Regions from separate parts of the Peribacillus sp. NPDC101481 genome, predicted to be linked through region 1. Evidence: riboswitches for the same ligand, from Rfam matches in the RefSeq annotation. Region 1 holds a riboswitch; each other region holds the start of a gene.
The links. A riboswitch is a leader RNA that binds a small molecule or an ion and turns the genes downstream of it on or off. The one in region 1 is predicted to bind S-adenosylmethionine.

Region 1 (2,265 bases):
TCTTCCAATTCCTTGGAACTGATCCCGAATTCGGAAGCATACTGCCGATGGATATCCATTTCCACTTGAAGGGTTTCATTTAAAATACTCGCAAACTTTGCCATGGTTTCGATGTTATGGGCTTTGATGACACCTAAAGCAAAGAGCTTGGAATAATCCATGAGATAGATATAGTCCTGCTTCATGTAATAGGCAAATTTCTTTTCAGGAAGCGTACCATTTCCAATTGCCTGGACAAAGGGATGTGAATGATTCCTTTTCCAAATCTCTTTTGCCCGTGCATGAAGTCTATCACTGAATGTTTCTGTTTTAATATTCTCCATTGTTCATCCTCCTTTAGAATGGTTCCCATAGATAATGAAAAACCCCGTTCCTGAATACGGAACGGGGTAGATGGATATAGTCTGTAAATGGACGATATCATCCACTTCCCTCCGCCGGTATGAGCCGGTTCAGGTTCAAAGGGTCCGGAAACTATTTCCATCTCAGTCTTAAAAAAGACTCCCCTAGTGGTGTGAATTGTATGTAATTACTGACATCATATCAGAAAGACAAGAAAATGCAACCCGTATTTGAAGAGGGAGCATGTAATGTCCAGGAAAAAAGGGAGAACCAGGTAATTGACTTTTGATAATTATTAGGGTAGAATCATTTCTACATCATTTATATATCGAATTCTTATCCAGAGAGGTGGAGGGACTTGGCCCAAAGAAACCTCGGCAGCGGACCCATTTTGGGAACTGTGCTAAATCCAACAAGCATATGCTTGGAAGATAAGAAGAGCCGTACGGACACAGTCAGCCTCTTCTTGAATTAGAAGGGGCTTTTATTTTTGGGAAATAACGTTTAGTGACATAATAGAAAAGGTATATATAATTTGGTGAAAATCAAACAAGTTGATAAAGTTAGCTAACTAGAAGCAGGCTCTAGGATGACTAGGAAAGGAGCCATTTACATGGCAGAATTATTTAAGAGGATTGAACAGAGGAAGGCAAAGCTCATTGAAGAGCTATTGGCCAATGGAGTATACAAAACCTCTGATGAAAGGCACCTTTATGATGCCCCATTAAAAGTGCTTGAAGATGAATATAAGATTGTTATAAATAGACCTAATAACGAGTCACCTTCTGAATGGATGACATAGTAAGCGATGGACTATATTTTGGGCTCTTGGATAAGGGATATGATGTAAGCATTCACAGTATACACTAGTGGATGCTTTTTTGCGTTTAATAGAAAATGACATAAAATATACATAATTAAAGAATAAAGTAGGTGTTTTGTCACATTTGACCTATAAAATAACACATTTTATTTCTGTAAAATAGTTGATTTTAACTAGTAGTTTAATTATGATGAAAGTGTAAAAAAATTGAATAAATGGGAGGTGGCATATAATGCCTTGCCGTAAAGTAACTATAGAAAGGGTAGAAGAAAAGAGACAGGAAATGATCAAATTGGCAGCAAGTTACGGCTTAACAAGTCTGCTTACTGTTCAGGCCAGTCAAGAATTGGATACGCTATTAAATGCGTTAGCAAGTAAAAGTGAGTCAGAATATTTTTCCCTCCAAAACGCATATCGGTATTTTTAAATTAGCCAATTCGACCTGTATTAATTTGAAAAAGCTACTGCTCAAGGCAATAGCTCTAAAAAATTATATTAAATATCGACACGTTTACCAAGAATGATCAAATCCCGCTCAATGCCATCCAGCTCGGCAACTTGAGGTAAATGTGCCCATTCTTCAAACCCGAATTTGGAAAAAAGCTTAAGGCTAGGTATATTGTGGGCGAAAATGAAACCCAATATAGTCTTAATACCTAATTTTGGACTCAATTCAATTGCCTTTTGAATCGAAATTTGTCCGATTCCTTTTCCCCGGAAATAATCATCAATATAAATGCTGATTTCGGCAGTGGAATTATATGCCGGTCGGCCATAGAAGGATTGAAAGCTTATCCATCCAGCAGTTTTCCCTTCTATAGTAATGATATATAGCGGTCTACTTTCTGAATGATGTTCCTCAAACCATTTAACCCTCGATTGGACGGATACAGGCTCCGTATCTGCCGTGACCATTCTTGAAGCAATTGTCGAATTATATATTTCAACAATTCTAGGTAAATCAGATAGTTCTGCCTCTCTAAACTCTATGTGCTCTTCCATGATGTAATCTCCTAACTATCATTTATTCAATCTCCAGAATGAAGGGTAATCCCGTTTTTTTGTTTAAGGGACGGTGAATTGACACCCAATCCATTGAA
Region 2 (2,265 bases), on a different contig from region 1:
CAGGATGTGAAACCCAAGTCACCGCAGGATGGTTTTTTAAATATTTAATGACAGACTTGGTGTTTGATAGATGCTCTTTCATCCTTACATGCAGCGTTTCAAGTCCAAGCGTAAACTGGAATGCACTTTGGGCACTTAGCGCAGGTCCTAAATCACGGAGTAACTGGACTCGGGCTTTCGTTATGAATGCGGCAGGTCCAACTGCCTCGGCGTATACCAGATTGTCGTAACTTGGGTCAGGCTCTGTGAAGCCAGGGTAATTTGGCGAGTTCCAATCGAATTTCCCTCCATCCACGATGACACCGCCAAGCGTAGTTCCATTTCCCAGAAGCCATTTTGTAGCGGAATGGATGACAATATCCGCTCCAAAATCAATTGGTCTGCATAGATACGGTGTCGCAAAGGTATTATCAACGATTAAAGGTATTCCGGCATCATGGGCGATTTTCGCTACCGCTTCAATATCAAGCACCCTCAAACTTGGATTTCCGATGGTTTCAGCAAAAATGGCTTTAGTTCTTGGCGTAATCGCCCTTTTGAAATTTTCAGGGTCATCTGGAGAAACGAACTTCACTTTAATCCCGTATTTAGGAAGAGTATTTTCAAAAAGGTTATACGTACCGCCATATAATGTAGATGCTGAAACAATCTCATCCCCTGCAGCGGCAATATTCAGGATTGAAAGTGAGATGGCAGCCATTCCGCTTGCTGTTGCCAATCCGCCGATTCCGCCTTCCAATAAGGCCATTCTTTCCTCAAAAACGCTGATCGTGGGATTATGGAGTCGTGAATATATATAGCCATTCTCCTTTAGGCCAAATAAATTCGCTGCATGGTCGGTGTCCTTGAACAAGTATGCATTGCTTTGGTAGATAGGAACTGCACGTGCACCTGTTTTATCAGCTTGCAGACCGCCATGAACACTCAATGTTTCGAAACGCAATTTTTTCCCTGACATATGATTTCACCTTTTTCTATGGATTTAGTTGGAATTATATGATGTCTGGCCTTTTATAAACAAAAAAACCACTTCAATAAGAAGAGGTTTCAAGAATACACCTCATCTACCAGAGCCAACACTCTGCTGGAATTAGCACCGTATATAAAAATTTATACCGGTTGCCGGGCTTCGTCGGGCCAGTCCCTCCGCCACTCTTGATAAGAACTATTAAATTCTGCCGTTACTTAATTCAAAATATAGCATTTTAGATTAAATCAGTCAATGAATTGTTAGAATATTCTTTGTTTAATTTCATCTAACATTCATATGTCCGCAACAAAGAAACCAACCACGGTTCCGATTGGTTTCTTAGCTGATTTCCTTAAGCAATCCGTACAAATAAGGAACGGATTGAAAGGCATATATTTTTTTGTGCAGCCGTCCTTCTTTGAAAAATAATAAACATGGAACACTTTCGATTTCATATGATTCGGCAATTGCTTGGACATAATTCATATTCATTTTGCCTGCCTTCAATTCCGGGAATAGCTCCAAGGATATCGTCAGCATCTTGGAGGCAACCTGACAAGTGCCGCATAAAGGGGTATATAAATATAAGCAAAAGGTTTCCCCATTTTCAACAGCAAGCTTACACTCTTCTTCTTTCCATTCCTGCATCAATTAGTCGTTCACCCTTTGACTTAAAAATTTCATTTTCACATTCATATTGGCAGATAGAAGCACAGTTGCGATATGATGTTCGGGTGAGCTTTCCACTTCTTTGTACATTTTATTAATATACAGGTGGTTCGCCTCAGGCATTTCCCTTCGGAACTGCTTCCGCAGCTTTTCTCCTGATTCATCTGCGTCAAAAAGGAGATAAACATCACGGTCCATCAATTCATCCACTAATTCATCCAGCTTAGTTAATGATATGGTCCCATTCGTACATCTTATTTCCACATCTTCATTTAAAACGGAGGCAACTTTTCTTCTATCGGAACTGCCTTCTACAATGATCACTTTATCGAATTCGCCCCACTCCATGTCATCACTCCATCTCACGAATTATGTGCGCAACTGCCACGGTACAAAATGAAAAAGAGAGCAGGCCTTTTCAGTCCCCCCTCTCCTTTTTTTTAACCGTTGATTAAACTCTCATACTCTTCAGCGCTCATCAAGCTTTCAATATCACTGCTATTAGATGGTTCAAGCACGACCATCCATGCCTTTTCATAAGGAGACTCATTTACATATTCAGGGTTGTCACTTAAATCTTCGTTTACTTCAATAACCTTGCCACTGATAGGTGCATAAAGCTCAGA
Region 3 (2,265 bases), on a different contig from region 1:
TACGATCCTTGTTCCGGATCCCGGCTATCCGGATTATCTTTCCGGTGTTGTTTTAGCCCAGGCAAAGACCGAATTCATGCCCTTGACAGAAGAAAATGATTTTCTTCCAAAATACAGTGACATACATAAACAAGTACTTGATAAAGCCAAAATGATGTTCTTGAACTATCCGAACAATCCCACAGGTGCTTCTGCAACTGAAAGTTTCTTTGATGAGACCGTCTCTACTGCAAAAGAGCATTCAATTTGTGTGGTCCACGACTTCGCTTATGGGGCGATAGGATTCGACGGAAAAAAACCGATAAGCTTTCTCCAGTCAGAGGGAGCGAAGGAAATAGGAATAGAAATATACACACTATCGAAAACATACAATATGGCAGGGTGGAGAGTCGGCTTCGCAGTGGGGAATAAGAGTGTCATAGAAGCTCTTGAACTATTACAAGACCATCTTTATGTGAGTCTGTTCCCGGCGATACAAGAAGCTGCTGCAAGCGCTTTGCTTGACTCGCAGAGCTGTGTAGAGCAGTTAGTGCAGATGTACGAGGGACGAAGGAATGTTTTCATTGAGCGATTGAGGGCAATCGGCTGGGATGTCAAAGCTCCTGCGGCATCATTTTTTGCCTGGCTCAAGGTACCTAAAGGTTTTACGTCCGAGAGTTTTGCAGACTATTTATTAACGCATGCCCACGTTGCTGTTGCCGCAGGGAATGGATTTGGTGAATTTGGCGAAGGTTATGTCAGGGTAGGGCTGCTGACTTCGGAAGAACGGCTGAAAGAGGCTGTGGAACGGATAAGTAAATTAAAATTATTTTAACCACAATGATATATCCGATTAATTCACCCTTAAATAGTTAAAACTTATTGACAAAGTAGGGATTACCTGTCAGAATACAAAATAAATTCTTAATCTTTCGATACTTGGATGCAAATTTATATATCAGCGTTTTCTTATTTTGAGCAGGTGGAGGGACTAGCCCTATGAAGCCCAGCAACCGACCGTAATTCCATTGTAAAATGGGGCGGAATTCTTCGCCGGATTTTTCTTGAAATCCACAAGGCACGGTGCTAATTCTTGCAGCCAATGGCTGGGAGATAAGAAGATGGCTTATTAAAGCCTCTTCTTTATGAAGGGGCTTTTGCCATTTTGAGACCATTTCAGGTTAATGACATCGAGAGTTTACTAACGTGATATAGGAGTGATCAAATGAGCGAGATAGTCGCTACTTATTTAATTCATGATTCTAAGGGGAATCATGAGAAAAAAGCAGAGAGCATTGCCTTAGGTTTGACTGTCGGGACATGGACGGACCTGCCCCATTTAGTCCAGAAACAACTGGAAAAACATAAGGGACGCGTCGTATCGGTGACACCACTTTCCGAAGAAGAGAGGGCAAACAGCTACTTTAATCGTAAAGTATACCGTTCGCTTATTAAAATTGCCTATCCGGCAAGGAATTTCTCCAATGATTTACCTGCAATCCTAACGACGGTCTTCGGCAAACTTTCATTGGACGGGGAAATAAAACTTATCGACTTGGATTTTGTCGGTGATATTCAAAAAGCCTTTCCCGGGCCGCAATTTGGCATTGAAGGCATTAGGAAAAAGATTGGCGTATTTAACCGGCCCCTGGTGATGAGCATCTTTAAAGGTGTATTAGGAAGAGACCTAACATTCCATAATGAGCAACTGAGGCAACAAGCATTAGGAGGTGTCGACCTAGTTAAAGATGATGAGATCCTCTTTGACCAGGAACTGACTCCATTTTTCGATAGAATAAAAACGGGAAAACGAATATTGAATGATGTCTATGAAACCACTGGCCACCGAACTTTATATGCAGTCAATCTATCAGGGAAAACATTTGAATTATTGGATAAGGCAGAGCAAGCGGCTGATGCAGGGGCAGATGCCTTGTTGTTCAACGTTCATACATATGGTTTGGATGTAATGCAGGCCTTGAGTGAACATGATCGTATCAAGCTGCCGATCATGGCGCACCCCGCATATAGCGGAGCATTGTCAGCTTCATCATTTTATGGGGTCGGCTATCCATTATTGCTTGGTAAATTAGTAAGGTTATCAGGTGCGGATTTATCCTTGTTCCCGTCCCCTTATGGAAGTGTCGCACTTGAAAAAAAGGAGACCTTGGCGATTGCTGAAGCTCTGACAAAAGATGAACTTTCATGGGAAAAAGCCTTCCCTGTTCCTTCTGCTGGCATTCATCCGGGCATGGTTCCGGATCTAATCAAGGATTTTGGAATCGA

Region 2: another riboswitch for S-adenosylmethionine. It lies ahead of ACIROD_RS20860 (O-acetylhomoserine aminocarboxypropyltransferase/cysteine synthase family protein); the one in region 1 lies ahead of ACIROD_RS13555 (Fur-regulated basic protein FbpA).
Region 3: another riboswitch for S-adenosylmethionine. It lies ahead of mtnW (2,3-diketo-5-methylthiopentyl-1-phosphate enolase); the one in region 1 lies ahead of ACIROD_RS13555 (Fur-regulated basic protein FbpA).

What each region holds. Positions count from the first base shown of each region.
Region 1 is NZ_JBIWNJ010000002.1:729,738-732,002, forward strand. It holds gene tenA (thiaminase II) at 1-323, opposite strand, end outside; TPP riboswitch at 413-518, opposite strand; SAM riboswitch class I at 676-780, shown strand; gene ACIROD_RS13555 (Fur-regulated basic protein FbpA) at 956-1,144, shown strand; gene ACIROD_RS13560 (Spo0E family sporulation regulatory protein-aspartic acid phosphatase) at 1,398-1,592, shown strand; gene ACIROD_RS13565 (GNAT family N-acetyltransferase) at 1,661-2,167, opposite strand.
Region 2 is NZ_JBIWNJ010000003.1:443,048-445,312, reverse strand. It holds gene ACIROD_RS20860 (O-acetylhomoserine aminocarboxypropyltransferase/cysteine synthase family protein) at 1-958, opposite strand, end outside; SAM riboswitch class I at 1,058-1,165, opposite strand; gene ACIROD_RS20855 (thioredoxin family protein) at 1,310-1,618, opposite strand; gene ACIROD_RS20850 (toprim domain-containing protein) at 1,622-1,987, opposite strand; gene gcvH (glycine cleavage system protein GcvH) at 2,080-2,265, opposite strand, start outside.
Region 3 is NZ_JBIWNJ010000001.1:563,528-565,792, reverse strand. It holds gene ACIROD_RS02610 (pyridoxal phosphate-dependent aminotransferase) at 1-814, shown strand, start outside; SAM riboswitch class I at 946-1,099, shown strand; gene mtnW (2,3-diketo-5-methylthiopentyl-1-phosphate enolase) at 1,205-2,265, shown strand, end outside.